DNA from 3 places in the Kitasatospora sp. NPDC056783 genome. Region 1 is predicted to be linked to each of the others. Evidence: riboswitches for the same ligand, from Rfam matches in the RefSeq annotation. Region 1 holds a riboswitch; each other region holds the start of a gene.
What was found. A riboswitch is a leader RNA that binds a small molecule or an ion and turns the genes downstream of it on or off. The one in region 1 is predicted to bind thiamine pyrophosphate.
Positions count from the first base shown of each region.

Region 2: linked by a shared signal. The riboswitch ahead of thiC (phosphomethylpyrimidine synthase ThiC) and the one ahead of ACFRMQ_RS10390 (purine-cytosine permease family protein) in region 1 are both predicted to bind thiamine pyrophosphate.
Region 3: linked by a shared signal. The riboswitch ahead of thiO (glycine oxidase ThiO) and the one ahead of ACFRMQ_RS10390 (purine-cytosine permease family protein) in region 1 are both predicted to bind thiamine pyrophosphate.

Region 1 is NZ_JBHUAF010000047.1:15,371-23,052, forward strand. Features, by position in the region: gene ACFRMQ_RS10370 (bifunctional DNA primase/polymerase) at 1-151, shown strand, start outside; gene ACFRMQ_RS10375 (DUF5926 family protein) at 370-1,353, opposite strand; gene ACFRMQ_RS10380 (ATP-binding protein) at 1,423-1,842, opposite strand; gene ACFRMQ_RS10385 (glycerophosphodiester phosphodiesterase family protein) at 2,249-3,073, opposite strand; gene ACFRMQ_RS10390 (purine-cytosine permease family protein) at 3,159-4,601, opposite strand; TPP riboswitch at 4,594-4,738, opposite strand; gene ACFRMQ_RS10395 (S1C family serine protease) at 5,073-6,743, shown strand; tRNA gene ACFRMQ_RS10400 (tRNA-Ser) at 6,808-6,895, shown strand; gene ACFRMQ_RS10405 (MerR family transcriptional regulator) at 7,024-7,682, shown strand, end outside.
Region 2 is NZ_JBHUAF010000004.1:53,382-61,063, forward strand. Features, by position in the region: gene ACFRMQ_RS01795 (PKD domain-containing protein) at 1-2,251, opposite strand, end outside; TPP riboswitch at 2,477-2,611, shown strand; gene thiC (phosphomethylpyrimidine synthase ThiC) at 2,606-4,420, shown strand; gene ACFRMQ_RS01805 (hypothetical protein) at 4,679-5,101, shown strand; gene ACFRMQ_RS01810 (nuclear transport factor 2 family protein) at 5,262-5,687, opposite strand; gene ACFRMQ_RS01815 (SRPBCC domain-containing protein) at 5,866-6,303, shown strand; gene ACFRMQ_RS01820 (hypothetical protein) at 6,519-7,637, opposite strand.
Region 3 is NZ_JBHUAF010000259.1:3,956-11,637, reverse strand. Features, by position in the region: gene thiE (thiamine phosphate synthase) at 1-116, opposite strand, end outside; gene ACFRMQ_RS28725 (Rv2175c family DNA-binding protein) at 116-481, opposite strand; gene ACFRMQ_RS28720 (NAD(P)/FAD-dependent oxidoreductase) at 524-1,732, opposite strand; TPP riboswitch at 1,969-2,081, shown strand; gene thiO (glycine oxidase ThiO) at 2,085-3,260, shown strand; gene thiS (sulfur carrier protein ThiS) at 3,257-3,496, shown strand; gene ACFRMQ_RS28705 (thiazole synthase) at 3,500-4,297, shown strand; gene pknB (Stk1 family PASTA domain-containing Ser/Thr kinase) at 4,417-6,195, shown strand; gene ACFRMQ_RS28695 (molybdopterin-dependent oxidoreductase) at 6,235-6,864, opposite strand; gene bfr (bacterioferritin) at 7,071-7,550, shown strand; gene ACFRMQ_RS28685 (bacterioferritin-associated ferredoxin) at 7,555-7,682, opposite strand, start outside.

The DNA of each region.
Region 1 (7,682 bases):
GCTGCCGCCCGGTGGCGCGGCCGGGAGGGTGCGCTGGGTGCTGGCACCGCGGCCGGGCGGCGGCGGCGTCTGGCTGCCGCAGGTGGGGCCGCTGCTGGGGGAGTTGGTGGAGGCGACGGTCCGGCTGGACAGCGGACGTTCGGCCTACTGAGGTCCATCGGAGCGGGGCCGGGTGCCGGCGCCCGAGATCGGGGCGCTCCGGGAAAAGAAAAGATCCGGCCGCTGGCGACGGGGGATGCACCAGCGGCCGGACTCTTTAGACAGTAACAAGGATCCGCGCTCGCGCCAATTTCCAAGACGCCCTGCACGCCCGGAAATTGCGCGTTCACCGCGACAATGTGACGCGTATCACGCCGATCCCCGCGCGCTTTAGTTCAGGGTGACCTGACGGTTCACCAGGTTCGCGCGGGCGCGCCGCTCCTCGGCGGTCAGCGGGGTCCCGTCGGCGAGCACGGCGGCGAGCCGCTCGGCGAACCCGGCGGCCGGCTTCTCGCAGTCGGCGGCGGTCATCGTGAGCGGGAGGTCCCACACCGGGACGGTCAGGCCGTGCGCGCGGAACGAGCCGACCAGGCGGGTGTCCGCACCGAGCGAGGCCTCGCCGGCCGCGTTCAGCCGGGCCAGCGCGTCCAGCAGCTGCTCCTCCGGAACGGTCATCACCCAGCGCAGGTGGTTCTTGTCCGGGGTGCCGCACCAGTACGCGGCGTCCACGCCGGCGAGCTTCTCGGTCGGGATGGCCGAGGCGTTGGCGCGCTCCAGCGAGGCGGCGACCTCACCGGTGGCGGACTCGGCGTCCTCCAGCCAGAACTCGAAGCCGGCGTGCACGGTGGGCTCGAACGCGGCGGTGGCGTCCAGCAGGTCCTGGAGGCGGCGCCCGCCCGGGACGGTCCGGCGGGCCGGCACCGGGCTGCCCGGCTCGGTGGCCAGGGCCAGCTCTAGGGCGTCGGCGAGGTCGCGGCTGAGGTCGCCCGAGGAGGACTGGGTCTGGAGGCCAAGCAGGATCGAGCCGTCCTGGCGGCGCAGGGCCGGCCAGGCCAGCGGCAGCACGGTGGCCAGGGTGACCGACGGGACGTCACCGCTCGCGTCGTCGGCCACCCCGGCGGCCAGCTTCAGCGGCACCGTGGCGGCCGGCACCAGCTCGCGCAGCGCCACCCAGTCGGCCTCGCCCGACAGGCCCTCGAACGGGCGGTGCACCAGCTCCTGCACCGCGTGCGAGGCCTCCCGGCCGTGACACGCCTTGTACCGGCGGCCCGAGCCGCACGGGCAGTCCTCGCGGGCCCCGACCACGGGGATCTCGCCCGTGACGGCGGTGGTGGACTGGCGCTGCGGCGCCTTCTTGGCGGCCTTCTTGCCCATGCTGCGGCTCTCCCGGGAACGGTGGTCCTGTGTTCCGGGAAGCCTAACGACACATTCCCCGCACCCGGCTCACGCGCTACGGGCATCGCCCCCGGTGCGCCGGGCGTGCCGGGCCCGGGCGGGCAGGGCCGCCCAGACCGTGACCTCGCCGGGGGCGTCGCGCACGCCCCAGTCGCTGGCCAGCCGGCCGACGATGCTCAGGCCGCGGCCGCCGCGCGAGGTCAGCGAGGGACTCGCGGGCAGCGGCCGGGTGGTCGCCCCGCCGTCGGTGACCTCCAGGGTGAGCACCCCGTCGGCGTGCATCTGCCAGCGGACCAGCACCCCGCCGTCGGGCACGGCGGAGCCCTCGGCGGACTCCCGGCCGCCCGGGGCGGGCTGCGGCCCGGACGGGACGCCGACCAGCACCTGCCCGAGCACCTCGGCCCGGGCACCGCGGCCCAGGGCCGCCAGCGGACCGAGCGGACGGGCGTACCGACAGGCATTGCTCAACAGCTCGGAAAGGATCAGAACGGCATCATCGATGACCGGTTCCGGTATCTGCCGGTCACCCAGATCTCGACGCAGTCGGCGCCGCGCGACCCCGACACTCGCTGGGCCGTGCGGCACTGCCATGGTCGATGAAGCCGGCACTTCACGCGCCACCATCAACGCCACCCCCGGACCTCCTTCAGCGTTTGCCGAGGGAGAGATGCCCCTTGGTAATGCGTCGGAAACGAGCACCGGGCGATCCCGCGAGTCCATTTCGAACACAGCGACCGACAGTCGACATCAGGTCATTCCGTGCTCACCCTCCGTCGCTCGGGTGAATGAATTCCGGCAATTTCGAGCAAGGAAGGTTTGATTGCCGACCAGAGTGATCGGATCGGACGGCTATCGCGTTCGGTGCGTCGGCGGATCACCGGCCGAGCTGCGCCAGCACCTCCGCGGGCCGGTTGGTGATGATCGCGGAGACCCCGAGTTCCAGGCAGAGCTCGACGTCGGCAGGCTCGTCCACCGTCCACACGTGGACCTCGTGCCCCAGCTCGCGCAGCCGGGTCACCAGCTGCGGGCGGGCCCGCACCAGCTCGATGCCCGGACCGGCGATCCGAGCCCCGCCCGGCAGCGGCGAGCCCGCGCGCAGCCGGCCCAGCAGCGGCAGCTGCCGCTCGAACAGGAACACCCGCCGGTACTCCGGCGCGGCGGCGGCCACCCGGTTCAGCGCGATCGAGGAGAAGCTCATGATCCGGGCGGACGGACGGTCGCCCTCACGGCTCGCGCCGATCTTGAACCGCTCCAGCGTCCGCAGCAGCTCGGCCTCCACCCGGCCGCGGAAGCGCACCGGGTGCTTGGTCTCGATCGCCAGGTCCACCGGGCGGCCGCAGTCCACCACCAGCTCCAGCAGGCGCTCCAGCCGCAGCACGCCGCGCACCTCCGGGTCGGTGCTGGGACGGCCGGTCTTCCAGGCGCCGAAGTCGTACGCCTCCAGCTCGGCGAGGGTCATCGCCGAGACGGTGCCCCGGCCGTTGGAGACCCGGCCGATCCGGCGGTCGTGCACGCAGACCAGCGCGCCGTCGGCGGTGACCCGGACGTCGCACTCCAGGGCGTCCGCGCCCTCGTCGAGCGCGCGCCGGTAGGCCGCGAGGGTGTGCTCGGGCAGGGCGTGGGAGGAACCGCGGTGGGCGATCACCTGGACGGGAGGCGCGGTGCGCGCCGCCGTCGAGGACAGGTCTGGGCTGGTCACGGGCCCAACGATAGGCGGCGGAAGTGACGCGCGGACGAAGACGGCCCCAACCTGTGGGGCCGTCTCGGTCGGTTCTCCGGCCGCCTCAGCGCCGGGCGCCCCGCCGGCTGAGCGGGGTGAGCGCCCAGGTCACCAGGGCCGGCACCAGGAAGGCGAACAGCGAGGCGGAGGTCCACTCCCGCGGGGTGAAGTGCAGCGCCTCCTGGGCGGAGGTCCAGAAGTCCGTCCACCAGCCGGCCACGTTCGTCGGCGCGACGAACTGGTAGACCGCGAAGCCCAGCAGCCACGGCAGCAGCATCAGCCAGCGGGACGGCGCGTCCGCGGAGAGGTCCCAGCCGTGCCGTCCGGCGCCGAGGAAGTAGTCCACCGCGAGCACCGCCAGCAGCGGCACGAACACCGAGCCGATCAGGCCGAGGAAGCCGTAGTAGGTGTCGGTGAACTCGCCGATCCGCAGCGCCAGCACGGTGGTCAGGACGCCGATCGCGCCGGACAGCACCCGGCGGTCCACCTTCGGCAGCAGGTTCTGCACCGACATCGCGGTCGAGTACACGTTGGCGAAGGACTGGTCCGTCTCGCGCAGCACCAGCACCAGCAGGAACAGCCAGCCGGCCCAGACCCCGAGGAAGGAGTCGAAGATCCGGTTCGGGTCGCCGTCCGACTGCAGCAGCGCCATCAGGCCGAGCACGTAGCACCAGACCTGGGCGAGCGTGTAGCCGGAGAAGCTCCCCCAGAACGCCGAGCGCGGGGTGCGCGAGTGCCGGGTGTAGTCGGCGGCCAGCGGGACGAAGGAGATCGACACCGCGATCATCGCGTCGGTGGCGCCCAGGAAGCCGTGCCAGTTGCCCGCGCCCGGGTCCGGCACGCCCTGGCGGCCCAGCTGGACGGTGAAGTACACCATCGCGACCGCGACGGCCCCGGCCACGAACCGGCGCAGCACCGCGATCGAGCCCAGCGGCCAGATGGTCAGCGCGGTGGTCAGCGCGCCCGCGAGCAGGACGAACAGCCAGCGGTAGCCGCTGGTGTGCGCGACGGTCTGGGCGCCCGCCGAGATGGTCAGCAGCTCGAACACGCCCCAGCCGACGCACTGCACGATGTTCAGCACCGTCGGCAGGTACGACAGCCGGGTGCCGAACAGACCGCGCAGGTTCGCCATCGCGGGGGCGCCGGTGCGGGCGCCGATCACCGCGGCCACGCCGAGCATCGCGGTGCCGACCGCCGTACCGACCACGATCGCGGTCACCGCGGCGGCCAGCGACAGCTCGTTGCCGCGGGCGCCGAGCACGGTGGCGGCGGTGGAGAAGCCGATCAGGCTGACGCCCAGGTTCATCCAGAGCGCGAACTGGTCCCGGAAGCGCAGCGTGCGGGGCGGTTCGGTGTCCAGGACCAGGGGGGCCTCGACGTGCTCGGGGCCTTCCAGGACGGCGGTCGCGGCGGTCCCGGTGGGCGCGGTGCCCGCGGGGGGCGTGGCTCCGGAGAAATCCTTGGACGCGTTCGCGTCCGGAGAAGAGGATGGCGAAGCAGGCGGCATGGCCGATACTCCCTACGCCGGCATTACCCGGACAGGTTCCGGCGGTCAGCGCCCCCTCGACCGCCCGTCACTCCGGTGGCGTACGGTCGACATGCGCACTCTCAGCCTGGTGGGTCCAAGCTCCCGCGTGTCAGTTGTGAGCGACAGGCTAACCGGGACGGGGGCGAACCCCCAAGGCCGAGGGGTGCGCGGTCCGCATCGCGGGACACCCGGCGGGGGAGGGGAGCCTCGGCCGGCGGTACCGAGGTCGGGGCCGGCTAAGGATTCTTATGAGTTCTTCAGAGGGGTCCTTACGGCAATCGAATCGACAGTGCGAAAAACTATGGTCCTTGGTTCTGCCAGCTATGGAGGTCGTCCGTGAGCACCGAGCGCGAGGTTGGGCCCACCGGGCCGCAGGGGGAGCAGCCCGCCGGCCCGGGAGCGGCTGAGGCCGTTTCCGACGGCCCCGCTCAGGGCGGGCACCAGCCGACCATGGCGTTCCGCCGGGTGTCCGAGCCGGAGGCCGGCGACGGCGTTCCGGCGGCGGGTGTCCCGGCCGACGGTTTTCCGGCGGAGGGTGTTCCGGCCGACGGTGTTCCGGCGGAGGGCGGGCACAATCCCACCGTCGCCTTCACCAAGGTGCCCGCACCGCAGCCGCCCGCCGCGCCCGTCGTGGCCCCCGCGCCCGCCGTCCAGGAGCCGGCCGTCGACCCGGCCACCGGCTACATCGACGCGCCGCCGCCGGTCCTGCCGCCCGCCCCGCCCGCCGCCCCGGCCCTGCCGCCGTCCGGCAACCCGTACGCCACCCCGACCCACGGCGTCCCGTCCGCCGCCGCGCACGAGGGGTACGGCGCGCACGAGGGGTACGGCGCCGCTCCGGCCGCGCCCGGCGCCCCCGCCGCGCACGGCCACCACCCGTTCGGGGCCGGTCAGCCGCTCGGCGGCTGGGGCCCCGCCCACGACTCCGCCGGTGGCACGGGTTACCCCGGCGGCCCGGTCGGTTACCCGGCGGAGTACGCCGGCGGCCCCGGTGGCCCGGGCAAGAAGCGCGGCGGCCTGGTCGCCCTGCTCGCGGCCGTCGCGCTGGTCGCCGGTCTGGCCGGTGGCGCGCTCGGCGTGACCGTCGCCAACCGCGCCGACAGCAGCACCTCCGCGAACGACCACCGCAGCACCACCGTCCAGGCCAGCGACACCCAGAAGAGCGAGCCCACCCCCGGCTCGATCGCCGCCATCGCGCAGAAGGCGCTGCCCAGCGTCGTCACCATCAAGGCGCAGGGCAACGGCGAGTCCGGCACCGGCACCGGCTTCGTCTTCGACACCGAGGGCCACATCCTCACCAACAACCACGTGGTCGCGCCGACCCTCAACGGCGGCAAACTGACCGTCAAGTTCGCCGACGGCAGCTCCTACAACGCCTCGGTGCTGGGCCACGCCGAGGGCTACGACGTCGCCGTCGTCAAGATCGACAACCCGCCCAAGAGCAAGCTGGCCCCGCTGCCGCTGGCCGACTCCGACAAGGTCAACGTCGGCGACGCCACCGTCGCGATCGGTGCGCCGTACGGCCTGGAGTCCACCGTCACCAGCGGCATCATCAGCGCCAAGGACCGCCCGGTGGCCTCCGGCGACGAGACCGGCGCGCAGGCCTCGTACATGAACGCCCTCCAGACCGACGCCTCGATCAACCCCGGCAACTCCGGCGGCCCGCTGCTCGACTCCGGCGGTGCGGTGGTCGGCATCAACTCGGCGATCCAGTCCAACGCCTCCGCCAACGGCCGGGCCGGCAGCATCGGCCTGGGCTTCGCCATCCCGATCAACCAGGCCAAGTGGGTCGCGGACACCCTGATCAAGACCGGCAAGCCCGTCTACGCCAAGCTCGACGTGCTCCGCAACGACGACTACAAGGGCGACGGCGCGCAGATCCAGACCAAGGACATCCAGGGCCAGCCGGCCGTCACCCCCGGCGGCGCGGCCGACAAGGCGGGCCTCAAGCCGGGCGACGTCATCACCAAGCTCGGCGGCGTCCCGATCGAGAACGGCCCCGCCCTGGTCAGCCGGATCTGGACGCACAAGCCCGGCGAGACCGTCGACGTCGAGTACACCCGCAACGGCCAGACCCTCAACACCAAGGTCACCCTGGCCGAGCGCGTCGGCGACCAGCCGTGACCCCCCGGGCCCACCGAAACGTGTGCGCCGAACCCCGCCGGACCCGTTAGGCTGACCTCCGCCTGGAGAGCTGCCCGAGCGGCCTAAGGGAACAGTCTTGAAAACTGTCGTGCGGTGACCCCGTACCGTGGGTTCGAATCCCACGCTCTCCGCCGGTAGGAGAACCACCTGCTCAGGGCGGGTGCCGACATCGTTCGGCACCCGCCCTCGGTGTTTCCTGCCGGGCGCGGGAGGCCGGGGTTGACCCTGACACGGTGGCAGGGGGTGGAGTGGTCGCACCATGTTGAACATCGGAGACTTCGCCAAGCACGGCCGGGTGTCGGTACGGATGCTGCGCCACTACGACGCGATCGGGCTGCTGCGGCCCGCCCGGGTGGACCCGGTCAGTGGGTACCGCCTCTACGAGGCCGCCCAACTCGCCCGGCTCAACCGGGTGATCGCGCTCAAGGAGCTCGGCTTCACCCTGCAACAGGTGCGGGCCGTCCTGGACGAGCGGCCGGACACGGCCGAATTGCGCGGGATGCTGCGGCTGCGGCGGGCCCAGCTCGCCGAGGCCATCGCGGCCGACGAGCTGCGGCTGGCCCGGGTGGAGGCGAGGCTCCGGACGATCGAGAGCGAGGGGACCATGTCCGCACACGATGTCGTCGTGAAGTCGGTGCCGTCCGTCCGGGTGGCCCAACTGACGGCGGTGGCCGCGAGTTACGAGCCGGAGGACATCGGGCCGGTGATCGGGCCGCTGTTCGCCGAGCTGTGCCGGCGGCTGGACGAGGCCGGGATCGAGGCGGCCGGGCCGTCCGTCGCCGGCTACCAGGACGCGCCGGAGGGCGACGGCTCGGTGCTGGTCCTGGCCGCCGTCCCGGTCGGCCCGTCGGTGCGGCCGGGCGGGCACGGCTTCGAGGTGCTCGACCTGGCGCCGATCGAGGAGGCGGCGACCATCGT
Region 2 (7,682 bases), on a different contig from region 1:
CCGTACGGCTGGAGAAGGGCGCGAACGGGGAGCCGTTGCGCGAGTCCAGCAGGCGGGTCGGGGTGACCGGGGTGAACAGGCCCTTGCCGTCCGGGCCGTAGTAGCCGGAGACGTCGACCACCAGGTGCGAACGGGAGGCGTTGGTGAAGACCTCGACGCTGCCGTCCGCGCCCAGCGGGACCACCACCTGGTTGGCGATGTTCCGGCCCGGCACGGTGTTCAGGTTGGACCCGGCGGCGGGGCGCTGGGTCCCGCCCGGGTAGACCGCGACGAAGCCCGCCGAGGCGGAATCGGTGGCCGTCACGTTGAGCACCGCCGAGGTCGCGTTCGCCGGGACGCCGCCGGTGCCGGCGATCTTCAGCCGACGGGCGTTGCCCGAGGTCAGCGGGGTGTTGTCGGACCGGGTGTCGAGCAGCCGGGCCGGGGCGACGGCGGCGAACCGGTCGGTGCTGCCGGCCGTGAAGTAGCCGAGCACGTCGGCGATGACGTGCACGTAGCCGGAGTTGTTGCGGATCACCACGGTGCCGTTCGGGCCGACCGGCACCGTCACCAGGTTGGCGACGTCCTGGCCGGGGCCGAAGTTCACGTTCGAGGTGCTCGGCCGGGCGGCGGCGGACGGGTACACGTCCAGGTGGCTGGTCGCGCTGCCCTGGGTGGCGGTCAGGTTGACCACCACGGCCGTGGCCCCGAGGGGCACCAGGTTCCCGGCCGAGCCGGAGACCCGGTTGCGGACGTCCAGGTCGATCGTCTCGTCGGGGCCGAGCCGGTAGCGGCCGGGCTGGCGGGTGTCCAGGATGCGGGTCGGCGCGATCGCGGTGTAGCCGGACGGGGCGTAGTCGACGGTGACGTTCGTCGAGTTGTCCCGGGTGGTGCCGAACTCGTCGGAGAAGGTCATTCGCACCGTGTAGGTGCCGGGCTTGGCGTAGACGTGGCGCTCGGAGGTCCGGTTCGACGGCGGCGTGGTCGTGCCGTCGCCGAAGTCGTAGGAGTAACCGGTGATCCGCGAGGGGCTGATCGGGTTGGCGTGGGCCATGACGGCGAGCGGGTCGAAGTCGTTCTCCGGGGTCACCGTGAGGCTGGCGCTCAGGGCGCCGATGGCCTCGTACGCGCCGCGGTCGCGAAAACCGCCGTTCGGTCCGGTGTTGGGGACGTCCGGGTGGTCGAATGGGCCGTGGCCGAGCAGATCCACGTCCGGAACACCGGGCACCTCGGGGCCGGCCGAGTCGATCGCGTTGCGGCCCTGCCAGCTGAACACGGAGGACTGGGGCACCGACAGGGGCGAGAAGCCGAGGTCGAACGGAACGGAGCCGTTCGCGTCGTGCTGGCCCTGGCCGGTCGCGGCCTGCAGTTCCGTGGCCGTCTTGTAGGCGGCGTCGGCCCACCTGTAGCTGGGGTAGCGCTCGGGGAGGAAGGACCAGACGGTGTTGTAGTCGAGGACGGTGCCGTCGGTCGAGCCGGCGGACACCTGGACGGCGCTCGTGGCGACGACGTTGCTGGTGATCGTCGCGTGGTCGGAGGAGCCGGCCAGGTCGATGGCCACCCCGGGCGCCACGTTCGTGGTGTTGTGGGTGATGACCGTGCCCGGCGCGTCGGTCACCGCGATGGCCGGTGCCTTGAAACTGGAGACGAAGTCGTTGCCCGCGATCACCGTCCCGGCGATTCCCGCGCCGACCTGCACACCACCGGTGGTGCCGCGGACGACCGAGCGCTCGATCCGGACGTGGTCACTGGCGCCGGTGACGGCGACCGCCGGCCGGGCGATCTTGTCGTCCCGCTGCTCGATCCAGTTGCCGGAGAGCTCGACCCGGCTGACGCCGTCGAGTTCGAAGTGGGTGACCTCGAAGCCGGAGAACACGATGTCGTGCTGGCCGGATATCCGCACCGGCTCCTTCTGCGGCCCGGCGATGACCGGGAAGGTGTTCGTTCGGCCCGGAACGGTCGACCTCATGCCGACGTGGCCGGTGCTCCGGAAGGTGATCGGTTTGCCGGGCTCACCGGAGTGCCGGACGGTCACGGCCTCCGGGTACGTCCCCGCCGAGACCTCCACCGTCTGGCCCGGCAGCGCCCGGTCTGCGGCGGCCTGGACGGTGCAGACCGGCAGGGCCTGGGTGCCCGGGCCGTCGTTCTTGCAGATACCGCCCCCGACGTACAGGACGACGGCGGCCGGTTCGGCCGCCACCGCGGGCAGTGGCAGGCCCACCACCGCGGAGATCACGGCAGCGCTCAGGCCTGCCGCATGACGGATGCGCACGGTGCGTTTCCCCCCAAGAGTCGTCAAAGAACGCGGACTCTCCGGGCGGCCCAGACCCGGATGGATCGTGCGCGCCCTGATGGAGTGTCTGCGGAGCATCGGTGAGCATTATGCGGGTGCGGCCGGACACTTCCCGCACGGGTTTCCCCGGCCCGCGCCCGTGACGCCCCCTGGACCTGCGGCGATCCGCTCGCTACCGTGTTGGGCGTCGTGTGCAGGCAACACCGCCTGCGACGCGGGAGCTCGGAGCACCGGGCTGAGAGGACGCTGACCGGGACGTCGACGGACGGACCGAAGGCTGCGTCGACCGCAGGAACCTGACCGGGTAATGCCGGCGTAGGGAGTAGAGGTCCGATGACCACGTTCGAAGCACAGCCGCAGTCTGCCCAGGGCGCCCCCAGCAGCGAGCGCACCGGCTACCCGACCCCGGCCTGGCGCAAGGCCCACCGCGAGGGGTCGCGCCCGGACCTGCGGGTCCCGTACCGCGAGGTGCTGCTCACCAACGGCCGCACCGTCCCGCTGTACGACACCTCCGGCCCGTACACCGACCCGTCCTACGAACCCGACGTGCGGCGCGGCCTGCCCGCGCTGCGGGACGCCTGGATCCGCCAGCGCGGCGACGTCGAGGAGTACGACGGCCGCGAGCCGCGCCCCGAGGACGACGGGATCAAGCACACCTCGCCGCGCGGCGGCAGCCTGCGCAACCTGGACGCCGTCTTCCCCGGTCGCCCGCGCCGCCCGCTGCGCGGCCGCGGTGGTGCCGCCGTCACCCAACTCGCTTACGCCAAGCGGGGCGTGTTGACGCCGGAGATGGAGTTCGTGGCGTTGCGCGAGGGCCTCGCGCCGGAGTTCGTGCGCGCCGAGGTGGCCCGCGGCCGGGCCGTGATCCCGGTCAACGTGAACCACCCGGAGGTGGAGCCGGCGATCATCGGCACCAACTTCCTGGTCAAGATCAACGCCAACATCGGCAACTCGGCGGTCACCTCCTCGATCGAGGAGGAGGTGGAGAAGATGACCTGGGCCACCCGTTGGGGCGCCGACACCGTCATGGACCTCTCCACCGGCCGCAACATCCACACCACCCGCGAGTGGATCCTGCGCAACTCGCCGGTGCCGATCGGCACCGTGCCGCTCTACCAGGCCCTGGAGAAGGTGGACGGCCGGGCCGAGGACCTGAGCTGGGAGGTCTACCGGGACACCATCGTCGAGCAGTGCGAGCAGGGCGTCGACTACATGACCGTCCACGCCGGCGTGCTGCTGCGCTACGTCCCGCTCACCGCGCGCCGCAAGACCGGCATCGTCTCGCGCGGCGGCTCGATCATGGCGGCCTGGTGCCTGGCGCACCACCAGGAGAACTTCCTCTACACCAACTTCGAGGAGCTCTGCGACATCCTCGCCTCCTACGACGTCACCTTCTCGCTCGGTGATGGGCTGCGCCCGGGCTCGATCGCGGACGCCAACGACGAGGCGCAGTTCGCCGAGCTGAAGACCCTCGGCGAGCTCGGCCGGATCGCCCGCGAGCGGGATGTCCAGGTGATGATCGAGGGCCCGGGACACGTCCCGATGCACAAGATCAAGGAGAACATGGATCTCCAGAAGGAGATCTGCGACGAGGCGCCGTTCTACACCCTGGGCCCGCTGACCACGGACGTCGCCCCCGGCTACGACCACATCACCTCGGGCATCGGCGCCGCGATGATCGCCTGGTGGGGCACCGCGATGCTCTGCTACGTCACCCCCAAGGAGCACCTGGGCCTGCCCAACCGGGACGACGTCAAGACCGGCGTGATCACCTACAAGATCGCCGCCCACGCCGCCGACCTGGCCAAGGGCCACCCCGGCGCCCAGGCCTGGGACGACGCCCTCTCCGACGCCCGCTTCGAGTTCCGCTGGGAGGACCAGTTCAACCTGGCCCTCGACCCGGAGACCGCCCGCGACTTCCACGACGAGACCCTTCCCGCCGAGCCCGCCAAGACCGCCCACTTCTGTTCGATGTGCGGCCCGAAGTTCTGCTCGATGAAGATCTCCCAGAAGATCCGGGACGAGCACGGCGACGGCTCCACCGCCGTGGACACCGACTTCGACGCGGAGGCCCTGGCCGGCATGGCCGAGAAGTCCGCCGAGTTCGCCGCCCAGGGGAACCGCGTCTACCTCCCCCTGGCCGACTGACCCGCCGCCCTCGTGGCGCCGCCCCGGTCACCCCGGGGCGGCGTTTCGTCTTCGGCCGCGGTGCGGGGGGCCGAAACCGGTGACGAATCGCCGGAGAATCGGGTGTCGGGGTGTCGCTGCGTCAACTCATTGTCCAATTTTTGCATTTCGCTTGAATCACGCCCGGGTCGATATCGCCGTGGTTGTCGGAAATGCGCAGGAAGGGCGCCGATAGGGTGCGGCGCACTACCCGCTGTGTCACGAGTACCCGAGGATTCAATGACCACCCCGCAGAGCCCGCAGGCCCCGTCGTCCCCCGAGGCGGTTGCCGCGACTCCGTTCCCGTACGCCGAGGCCGCGCAGGCGCCGGCGCCGGCGCCCAAGAAGAGCAAGCGCAAGAAGATGCTCTCGGTGCTCGGCACGCTCGTGCTGATCGTCGTCGTGGCGATCATCAAGGTCGCCGTCATCGACGCGGTCGACGGACCGGTGCGCGCCAAGGTCGGCGACTGCGTGAAGGTCACCGGAAGCGACGACCACCCGTCGGTCGACACGGTCGGCTGCGACAGTGGCAAGGCCACCCACACGGTGTCGAAGGTCGTCCAGGACACCTTCGACGTGAACACCTGTGGCGGCACCTTCGACGCGCTCGCCCAGCAGATGGACAACGAGAAGTTCGTGCTCTGCCTGACGCCGAAGAAGTGACCCCGCCCGGCCTGTCGGGGCGCCACCCGTAGGCTGAATCCCGGGGGGGGGGGATCCACCGTCGTGGACGGGGAGTTCGACGTCGAGTCCCCGACCGGCTGACGCACCGTCATGGGAGTGCCGCCCCGATCGTCTCGGGGCGGCGCTCCGTCGTCCCCGGCTACTCCTCGGCGCCGCCGAAGACCATGCGGTGGCCGCGCGCGGTGTCCATGTACTCGCGGACGCGGTGGATCAGCCCGTCGCGGAGTTCGAAGACGAGGCAGTAGTCGTTGGCGTAGTGGTTGCCGTCGGCGAGCGTCGCGGTCATGGTCTCCTCGACGACGACGCGGTCGCCGTCGGCGTGGAACCCGTGGAAGGCGACGTCGACGTCCCGGGCGAACAACCGGCCGAAGTCCTCGGCGAGGAACCGGGTGATCGCCTCCCTGCCGATCATGTGGCTGGGGCAGTCCAGCGCGACGGCCGTCGCGTTTCCGGCCGGCGCCAGCCATTCGGCGTCCTCGGTGAAGACGGCGGAGATCCGGTCCGCGTCGTGGCTGGCGAACGCCTTCCAGGCGTTCCGGACGATGTCGCGGCTGTGTGGTGGCATGACGGCGAGGCTAGGCGGGGGCGGCCCCCGGCACTGGCGGATTTCGGACGGTGTCACCCGTGGGCGGGTCCGGTCGGGGGAACCGCCGAAAAAACTCTCGCGGGGAGCGATGAGTTCTCGGGGCGGTCGGGGTCTACCCCTGTGCAAGCGATCACGTGACCACGGAGGAGACACCGAGATGACCGAGAACCTGGGCGAGCTGACCATCACCCGTGAGCTGCCGGGGGCTCCGGCGGACGCGTTCGACGCGTACTTCGAGCCGGAGCGGTTCGTCCGGTTCTGGGGGCCGGTGGGCACCCACGTCACGCTGGAGAGCGTGACGATCGAGGCGAAGGAGGGCGGGCGCTACGACAGCACCATGGTGATCGACGCGACCGGCGAGGAGTACCCGCTGAAGGCCGAGGTCGCCGAGTTCCGGGCCGGTGAGTCGTTCACGATGGTGGAGGAGGGCTCGGGCATGCGGTCCACCCTCACCTTCACCGGGCTCGACGCGGGCGGCACCCGGGTGGTGCTGCACCAGAGCGGGGTGCCGGAGATGTTCCGCGGCCCGGAGGCCGAGGCAGGGCTGAACTCCAGCTTCGACCGGCTGGTCGAGCACCTCGCCGGCCGGGGCTGACCGACGGCCGGGGTGCCGCCCGCGCCGCCGGGAGGCACCCCGCCGCCGTAGGGCCCCGCGCAGCAGCAGGAGTTCGACGCCGTCCGGGTGGTTCAGTCGGAGCGGGCCACGACCGGGGACCAGGTGGTTGCCCAGCCGGCGGGTGAACTCGGGGCCGGCGACCGGAGGCTGGGCCCCAACCGGCCTCGTCGGGCCCCAACCGGCCTCGTCGGGTCCTAGCCGACCTCGTCGGGTCCGGTGAAGTCGGGCGGGGTGTAACCGGGCCCGGTGAAGTCCGGTGGGGTGAAGGCGGCAGGACGCGGTGCCCGGCCGTTCGGGTCGGTCACGCCTTCGGGGCCGGGGCTGGTGAAGTCGGGCGAGGTGTAACCGGGTGGACGCGGTGCCCGGCCGTTCGGGTCGGTCACACCTTCGGGGCCGGGGCTGGTGAAAGCCGGGGAGGTGTGACCGGGGCCGGTGAAGTCGGGTGGGGTGAAGGCGGGCGGACGCGGTGCCCGGCCGTTCGGGTCGGTCACGCCTTCCGGGCCGGGGCTGGTGAAAGCCGGGGAGGTGTGACCGGGGCCGGTGAAGTCGGGTGGGGTGAAGGCGGGCGGACGCGGTGCCCGGCCGTTCGGGTCGGTCACGCCTTCCGGGCCCGGGCTGGTGAAAGCCGGGGAGGCGTAGCCGGGGCTGCTGAAGTCGGGCCGCTCCGGGTGCCCGCCCCCCGGTACCGGCGGCAGCGCGTCGAGCAGGTACGGGACGAGCCCGCGCTCGCGCAGCGCGGTGCGCCACGCGCGGTGGGCGTCGCCCAGTTCGGCGGCGAGCTCCGGGGCGGTGCCCGCCGGGGCGGTGGCGGCGCCGTGGCGTAAGGCGGTGAGCAGCAGCCCGACGATGCCGATGGCCATCGCGGCGACCCCGGCGGTGAGCGCGACCCACCCGGCCGTGACCAGGGAGCCGGCGAGGGCGAGGTCCGGGCTGGTGGCGCGCAGCAGGTAGCCGACCAGCAGCAGGCACAGGGCGGCGGCCCAGGCCAGGATCGGGGTGAGCACGGTGAGCGCCGGGAACAGCCCGCCGCCGGAGCGCAGCTGGGTGAGCAGGCCGGGGGCGGCCGGCTCGGTGTCCGAGGCCGGGGGTGTGCTGTGCAGGCTCGTGCGCAGCCGGGTGAAGCGCGCGTACTCGGCGCCGGCCGCGGCGTTGACGCGGTCGGCTTCGCGCAGCGCGCTCAGGCGCAGCTGGTCGGTGGCGAGCGCACCGGGCGTGCGCAGGGCGGCGAGGACGGTGCGGTCGCGCAGGGCTTCGGCGAGGAGGCGCTCGTACTCCGCGCGGTCCTCGGCGAGCAGTGGCGGGGGGTTGGACATGGGGACCCCGTTCGTGCGGACCCCGGTTCGCTCCGCCCCGGGGGC
Region 3 (7,682 bases), on a different contig from region 1:
CCGCCGGCCAGCGCCGCGTCCAGGAACTCGGCGAGGTCGCCCCGCTCGCGACGGGCGTCGGTGCACAGGTAGAGCCGGGCGTCGGCGAGCCCGGCGCGCGGCGTGTCCGCCGCCATCAGATCAGCATCGCCTGGGCGCGGCGCTTGACCTCGGTGCCGCGGTTCTCCCGCAGCGCCTGGATCGGGCTGCCGGGCAGCGACGGGTCCTCGGTGAAGAGCCACTCCAGGATCTCCACGTCGTTGTAGCCGCAGTCCCGCAGCACGGTCAGGGTGCCGGACAGGTGCTTGACCAGGCCCGGGCCGTCGATGAACGCGGCCGGGACCTGGAGCGACTTGTTCGGGCCGCGCCGGACGGCGATCAGGCCGCCGTTCTTGACCAGGTCACGTACCTCGGTGACCCGGACCCCCCACTGCTCCGAGATGTCGGGCAGGTACATCCAGTCGGTGACCAGGGCTTCAATCTTGCTTTCGATCTCACTCACGCCACCAGACTGCCACCTCCACGACCCACCGCGCACCAGGCACTACCCCGCGACGGCCGCCTTCAGCGGTACCGCGGGGTCGGCCGCGCGGGCCCGGTCCAGCGCGGTGCCGGCCTCGATCAGCTTGCGCCCCTGGGCGAGGTCACGCGGGCGGTCCACGGTCAGCAGCGCGCTCGGCACCCCGTCGCGCAGCCAGAGCACCGACCAGGCGGCGTCCTCGGGGCCGCCGCGCCACAGCAGTTCGTCGCCCTCGGTGTGCCGGCCGGCGTACTGGACCATCCGACCGAACTGCTCCGACCAGAAGTACGGCACCGGGTCGTAGGCCGGCGCGTCCGCGCCCAGGACGGCGGCGGCCACCGCCTCCCCGGACTTCAGGGCGTGGTCCCAGTGCTGGACGGCCAGTCGGGCGCCGGCCCTGGCCGAGGGGTAGCTGACGCAGTCGCCGGCCGCGAAGACGCCGGGCACTGAGGTGCGCAGCCGCCCGTCCACGAGCACCGCGCCGGTCGCGTCCAGCTCGACCCCGGTGCCGGCCAGCCAGCCCGTCGCGGGCCGGGCGCCGATGCCGACCACCACCTCGTCGGCGGGCAGGTGCGAGCCGTCCGCCAGCAGCACCGCGCCGGGCTCGACGGCGGCCACGCCGACGCCGCAGCGCAGGTCGATCCCGGCCTCGGCGTACCAGGCGGCCATCGCCGAACCGAGCCCGGTCGGCAGCGCGCCGGGCAGCGGCGCCGGGCCGGCCTCGACCACCGTCACCTCGCAGCCCGCCCCGCGGGCCGCGGTGGCCACCTCGGCGCCGATCCAGCCCGCGCCGACCAGCACCAGCCGCAGCCCGGGGCGCAGCAGCTCGCGCAGTGCCAGGGCGTCGTCCAGGGTGTGCAGCAGGTGCGCGCGCTCGGCGCCGGGCAGGGCGCGCGGGACGGCGCCGGTGGCGATCACCAGCGAGCCGTACGGGAGGTCGCCGCCGTCGGTGTGCAGCACGCCGGGGGTGAGGCCGGTGGCGCGGCGGCCGGTGAGCAGCTCGATGCCGAGCTCCCGGTAGTCGATGCCCAGGGTGGTGGAGTCCACCTTGCCGAGCAGGACGTCCTTGGAGAGCGGCGGCCGGTCGTACGGCGCGCGCGGTTCCTCCCCGACCAGCGTGATCCGCCCCTCCCAGCCGCCCTGCCGCAGCTTGAGGGCGCACTGCGCCCCGGCCAGCCCGGCTCCGACAACGACCACCCGATCCGTCCCGCTCAGCTCTGCCACGCCCGTCACTGTACTCAGCGGCCCCCGGCCGCCCCAGGGCCCGGCGCCCCCTGCCCACCCCTACTTCGGGCCTACGTCCGGGCCGGGTGGTGAGGGGGCGGGCCCGCGGCCGAGGGCGGGCGGAGGACCCGTCGATCGGACCGGTTCGCCGCCCGGGGCGGGACGCGGGCAGCGGGGCGCGGGCCGCCGCCCCCGTCCACCCTTCGTACGGGCCTTCGGCCGCGCCGCCCCCCGGCGTTAAGGTGGGATGACCACACGGGAGCCCGGCGTACCGGGCTGAGAGGCGGGCTGGCACGGCCCGCGACCGTCCGAACCTGATCCGGGTCATACCGGCGAAGGGAGAAGAGCAGCCTTGTCACGCATGGCCTCAGGCACCCATGCCGACGTGCTGGTGATCGGCGGGGGCATCATCGGCCTCGCCGTCGCCTGGCGCGCCGCCCAGCTCGGACTGCGGCACGTGGCCGTGGTCGACCCCACCCCCGGCGGCGGCGCCGCCCGGGTCGCGGCCGGAATGCTCGCCCCGGTCACCGAGCTGCAGTACGGCGAGGAGCCGCTGCTGCGCCTCGGGATGGCCTCGAACGAGCGGTACGCGGCCTTCGCCGCCGAACTCACCGAGGCGAGCGGCGGCGCGGACACCGGCTACCGCCGGTGCGGCACCCTCGCCGTCGCGCTGGACTCCGACGACCGCGAGGAACTGCGCGAACTGCACGCCTTCCACCAGCGGCTCGGCCTGGACTCGACCTGGCTGACCGGCCGGGAGTCCCGCAAGCTGGAGCCGATGCTCGCCCCCGGCGTGCGCGGCGGCCTGCACGTCTCGAACGACCACCAGGTGGACGGCCGCCGGCTGCTCACGGCCCTGCTCGCCGCCTGCGAGCGCGCGCACGTCGCCGTCCACCGTGCCGAGGCCGTCGAACTGCTGGTCGAGGACGGCCGGGCGGCCGGCGCCCGGCTGAGCACCTCGGAGACCGTCACCGCCGACCGGGTCGTGCTCGCGGCCGGCCCGTACAGCCACCGGCTGCCCGGCCTGCCCGAGGGGGTGCTGCCCGCGATCCGCCCGGTGAAGGGGCAGGTGCTGCGGCTGCGCGTCCCCAAGGCCTACCGGCCGTTCCTCTCCCGCAACGTCCGTGCCGTGGTCCGCGGCCAGCACCTCTACCTGGTGCCGCGCGAGAACGGCGAGCTGGTGGTCGGCGCGACCACTGAGGAGCAGGGCTACGACACCACCGTCACCGCCGGCGGGGTGTACGAACTCCTGCGTGACGCCCACGAGTTGGTCCCGGGGATCACCGAGATTCCGCTGCTGGAGACCTCGGCCGGACTGCGCCCCGGCTCCCCGGACAACGCCCCGCTGCTGGGCCCGACCTCGCTGCCCGGGCTGGTCGCCGCCACCGGCCACTACCGCAACGGCGTGCTGCTCACCCCGGTGACCGCGGACCTGGTCTCCGAGTACCTGGCCACCGGCGAGGTCCCCGAGCTCGCGAGGCCGTTCACGCCACTGCGCTTCTCCCCCGACCGCTCCACGACGAAGGCCGCCGCATGACCGAGACCACCCGGACCGAGAACGCCTCGGCCGAGATCGCCCTGACCGTCAACGGCGAGCCCCGCCGGGTGCCCGCCGCGACCACCCTCGCCGAGCTGGTGGCCACCGTCAGCGCCGCCCCCACCGGCGTCGCCGCAGCCCTCAACGAGGCCGTGGTGCCCCGCGGTTCGTGGTCCGCGACGGTGCTGGACGCCGACGACCGGATCGAGATCCTCACCGCCGTCCAGGGAGGCTGAACCATGGCCGACGACCTCCTCACCATCGCCGGGACGACCTTCTCCTCCCGGCTGATCATGGGCACCGGCGGCGCCCCCAGCCTGGAGGTCCTGGAGCGCGCGCTGCTCGCCTCCGGCACCGAGCTGACCACCGTCGCGATGCGCCGGGTCGACGCCTCCACCCAGGGCTCCGTGCTGGACGTGCTGACCCGCAACGGCATCCGCGTGCTGCCCAACACGGCCGGCTGCTTCACCGCCGGCGAGGCCGTGCTGACCGCCCGGCTGGCCCGCGAGGCGCTCGGCACCGACTGGGTGAAGCTGGAGGTGATCGCCGACGAGCGCACCCTGCTGCCGGACCCGATCGAGCTGCTGGACGCCGCCGAGACCCTGGTCGACGACGGCTTCACCGTGCTGCCGTACACCAACGACGACCCGGTGCTGGCGCGCAAGCTGGAGGACGTCGGCTGTGCGGCCATCATGCCGCTGGGCTCGCCGATCGGTTCGGGCCTGGGCATCCGCAACCCGCACAACTTCCAGCTGATCGTGGAGGGCGCGGGCGTCCCGGTGGTGCTGGACGCGGGTGCCGGCACCGCCTCCGACGTCGCGCTGGCGATGGAGCTGGGCTGCTCCGCGGTGATGCTGGCCTCCGCGGTGACCCGCGCTCAGGACCCGGTGCTGATGGCCGAGGCGATGCGGCACGCCGCCGAGGCGGGCCGGCTCGCCCACCGGGCCGGCCGCATCCCGCGCCGCTTCCACGCCGAGGCGTCCTCCGCGATGGCCGGCCGCGCCGACCTGGACACCCGGGAGCACCCGGCGTTCTGAGGCCCCGACCTGGACCCCGGCGTGTCACGGGCCGGGCGCGGCCGGGCCCGGGGGCGGTGCCCTCCGGGCCCGGCCCGCCACGTCACCACCGGGCCCTGTCCTAGACTCACCGGGTGGACATGGCATTGCACGACCCCCTGATCGGCGCCCTGCTCGACAACCGGTACCGGGTCGAGCAGCGCATCGCCACCGGCGGGATGTCCACCGTCTACAAGGGCACCGACACCCGCCTGGACCGGGTGGTCGCGCTCAAGGTGATGCACCCCTCGCTGGCCGGCGACGAGGGCTTCACCTCCCGTTTCATCCGCGAGGCCAAGGCCGTCGCCAAGCTCACCCACCCCAACGTGGTCAACGTCTTCGACCAGGGCGCGGACGGGGGCCACGTCTTCCTCGCCATGGAGTACGTGCCCGGCCGCACCCTGCGCGACCTGCTGCGCGACCGCGGCGCGCTGTCCGTCCGGGCCGCGCTGGACGTCCTGGAGCCGGTGCTCGCCGCGCTCGGCGCCGCCCACCGGGCCGGGCTGGTGCACCGCGACGTCAAGCCGGAGAACGTGCTGATCACCGAGAGCGGCCTGGTCAAGGTCGCCGACTTCGGCCTGGTCCGGGTGCTCGGCACCGCCGACGGAGCCCCCACCTCGACCACCACCGCCACCGGCGGCACGGTCATGGGCACCGTCTCCTACCTGGCCCCCGAGCAGATCCTCCCGGACGCCCCCACCGACCAGCGGGTGGACGTCTACGCGTCCGGCATCCTGCTGTACGAGATGCTCACCGGCCACCGCCCGCACACCGGAGACAACCCCGTCCAGGTCATGTACAAGCACCTGCACGAGGACGTCCCGGCGCCCTCGCTGATCGCCCCCGCCGTCGGCCCGGCCCTGGACGCGATCGTGGCCGGCGCCTGCGCCCGGTCCGCCGACGCCCGCCCGTACGACGCGGTCGAGCTGCTCGCCGCCCTCCAGCGGGTCCGCCGCGCCCTCACCCCGGCCGAGCTGGACGCCGAGCCGCCCGCCTCCACCCGGCCCAGCCCGCGCTACCCGACCAGCGAGCCGACCTCGGTGATCCAGCAGCTGCCGCGGCCCGCCGACGCCCCGCCGACGGAGCGCACCAGCGTGCTGGACATGCCCGCCGAGCTGATGGACCAGCTGCTCACCGAGCCGCGCCCGTACGACGAGCCGGCCCCGGTGCGCCGCCGCCGGCCGAGCGTGCTGCGCCGCGTCCCCCGCAAGCCGCTGATCTGGGCGGCCGCGGCGACCGCCCTGGTGCTGGCGATCGGCGGCGTCACCTACGGGATCTCCGAGGGGCTGTACGGCTCGGTGCCGAGCGTGCTCGGCGACGACCGGGCGCAGGCGCAGCGGGTGCTGGACAAGGAGGGCCTGCACGGGAGGTTCGTCGAGGCGTTCAGCGAGTCCGTCCCGGCCGGGCAGGTGATCTCCACCGACCCGGGGGTGGGCGCGCGCACCCGCAAGAGCGACAGCGTGACCGTCACCGTCTCCAAGGGCCCCAAGCGGATCGCGGTGCCGGACCTGACCGGCAGGAGCGCCGCCGATGCCGCCGCGGCGCTGACCGGCGCCCAGCTGATCAAGGGCACCGTGACCGAGACCTACGACGACACCGTGCCCGAGGGCTCGGTGATCAGCAGCTCGCCCGTGGCCGGGCAGCTGCTGCAGGAGAACAGCGCGGTCTCGCTGGTGGTCAGCAAGGGCATGGTGGCCGTCCCGAACGTCACCGGGATGAGCAAGGACGAGGCGCAGAAGACGCTCCAGGCGGCGGGCTTCACCATGCAGACCAGCGGCTGGGACGTGTTCGGCGCGGTCACCTCGTCCGGCCAGTCGCCGGCGGCGGGCGAGCGGCGGCCGCAGCGCAGCGTGGTGACGGTGAAGTTCTCGCTGTTCTAGGGCCTGTCCGGCGTTCCAGGCCCTGTCAGTCGGCGGGCGTCAGCGCAGCGGCCCGTCGCCGGGCTCCTCCTGGTAGGAGTAGCGCTGTTCGCGCCAGGGGTCGGCGAGGTTGTGGTAGCCGCGCTCCTCCCAGAAGCCGCGCCGGTCGGCCCGCATGTACTCCACCGCGCGCACCCACTTGGGGCCCTTCCAGGCGTAGAGCCGCGGCACCACCAGGCGGACCGGGAAGCCGTGCTCGGCGGTGATCGCCTCGCCGTTGCGGTGGGTGGCGAGCAGGGTGTGGGGGTCGGCGAAGTCGGCGAGCCGCAGGTTGGCGCTGTAGCCGTACTCGGCCCAGACCATGACGTGGGTGACGCCGGGCGCCGGGGGCACCAGGTCGAGCACGGCGGCGCCCGGCACGCCCGTCCACTCGTTGCCGAGCACCGAGAACTTGGTCACGCAGTGCAGGTCCGCGACGACGGTGGTGCGCGGCAGGGCGTTGAAGGCCGCGAAGTCCCAGCTGTGCTTCTCCGCCGAGGCGGTGGCGCCGAACACCTGGAGGTCCCAGGTCAGTGGTTTGAAGCGGGGCACCGGCCCGTAGTGCAGGGCGGGCCAGCCGCGCTGCGCGCGCTGGCCCGGGGGGAGCCTCGGGTCAGACGGCGGAAGCGGTTCGTTTTTCGACTGACCCATGGATCCATGGTGACAGACGGCGGGCGGGCACCGGTGTGCGCCCCTTTGCGCGGATTCGCGCCCCACCCAAATCGGATATTCCGACACATGTCCTAGTGAGTGTGAACTTACTGGAATTTCCGCCCAAAGCGGTGCCAGGATGCCCAGACGCAGGACTCAGCGCAGGACCCGCGGCCCACGGCCGGACGAACGCAGGAGGCATCACCATGCAGGGCGATCCCGAGGTCATCGAGTTCCTCAACGAGCAGCTCACCGCCGAGCTGACCGCGATCAACCAGTACTTCCTGCACGCCAAGATGCAGGAGAACTTCGGCTGGACGAAGCTCGCCAAGTACACCCGGCACGAGTCCTTCGACGAGATGAAGCACGCCGAGACCCTCACCGACCGGATCCTGTTCCTGGACGGGCTGCCCAACTACCAGCGGCTGTTCCACGTCCGGGTCGGCCAGACGGTCAAGGAGATGTTCGAGGCGGACCGCCAGGTCGAGGTCGAGGCGATCGACCGGCTCAAGCGCGGGATCGTCGTGATGCGGGCCAAGAACGACGTGACCTCGGCGAACATCTTCGAGGACATCCTGGCCGACGAGGAGCACCACATCGACTACCTCGACACCCAGCTGGAGCTGCTGGAGAAGCTCGGCGAGGCGCTCTACCTGGCCCAGGTCATCGAGCAGCCGGACTCCTGAGGGCTCAGGCCGCCCGCAGCGGGATCACCGGGGCGACCCTCGGCACCACCGGAGCGGCTCCCGGCACCACCGGAGCGCCCTCCCCCGCCGGGACCTCCGGGTCCGCGAGGCCGAGCTTCGCGGCCAGCCGGG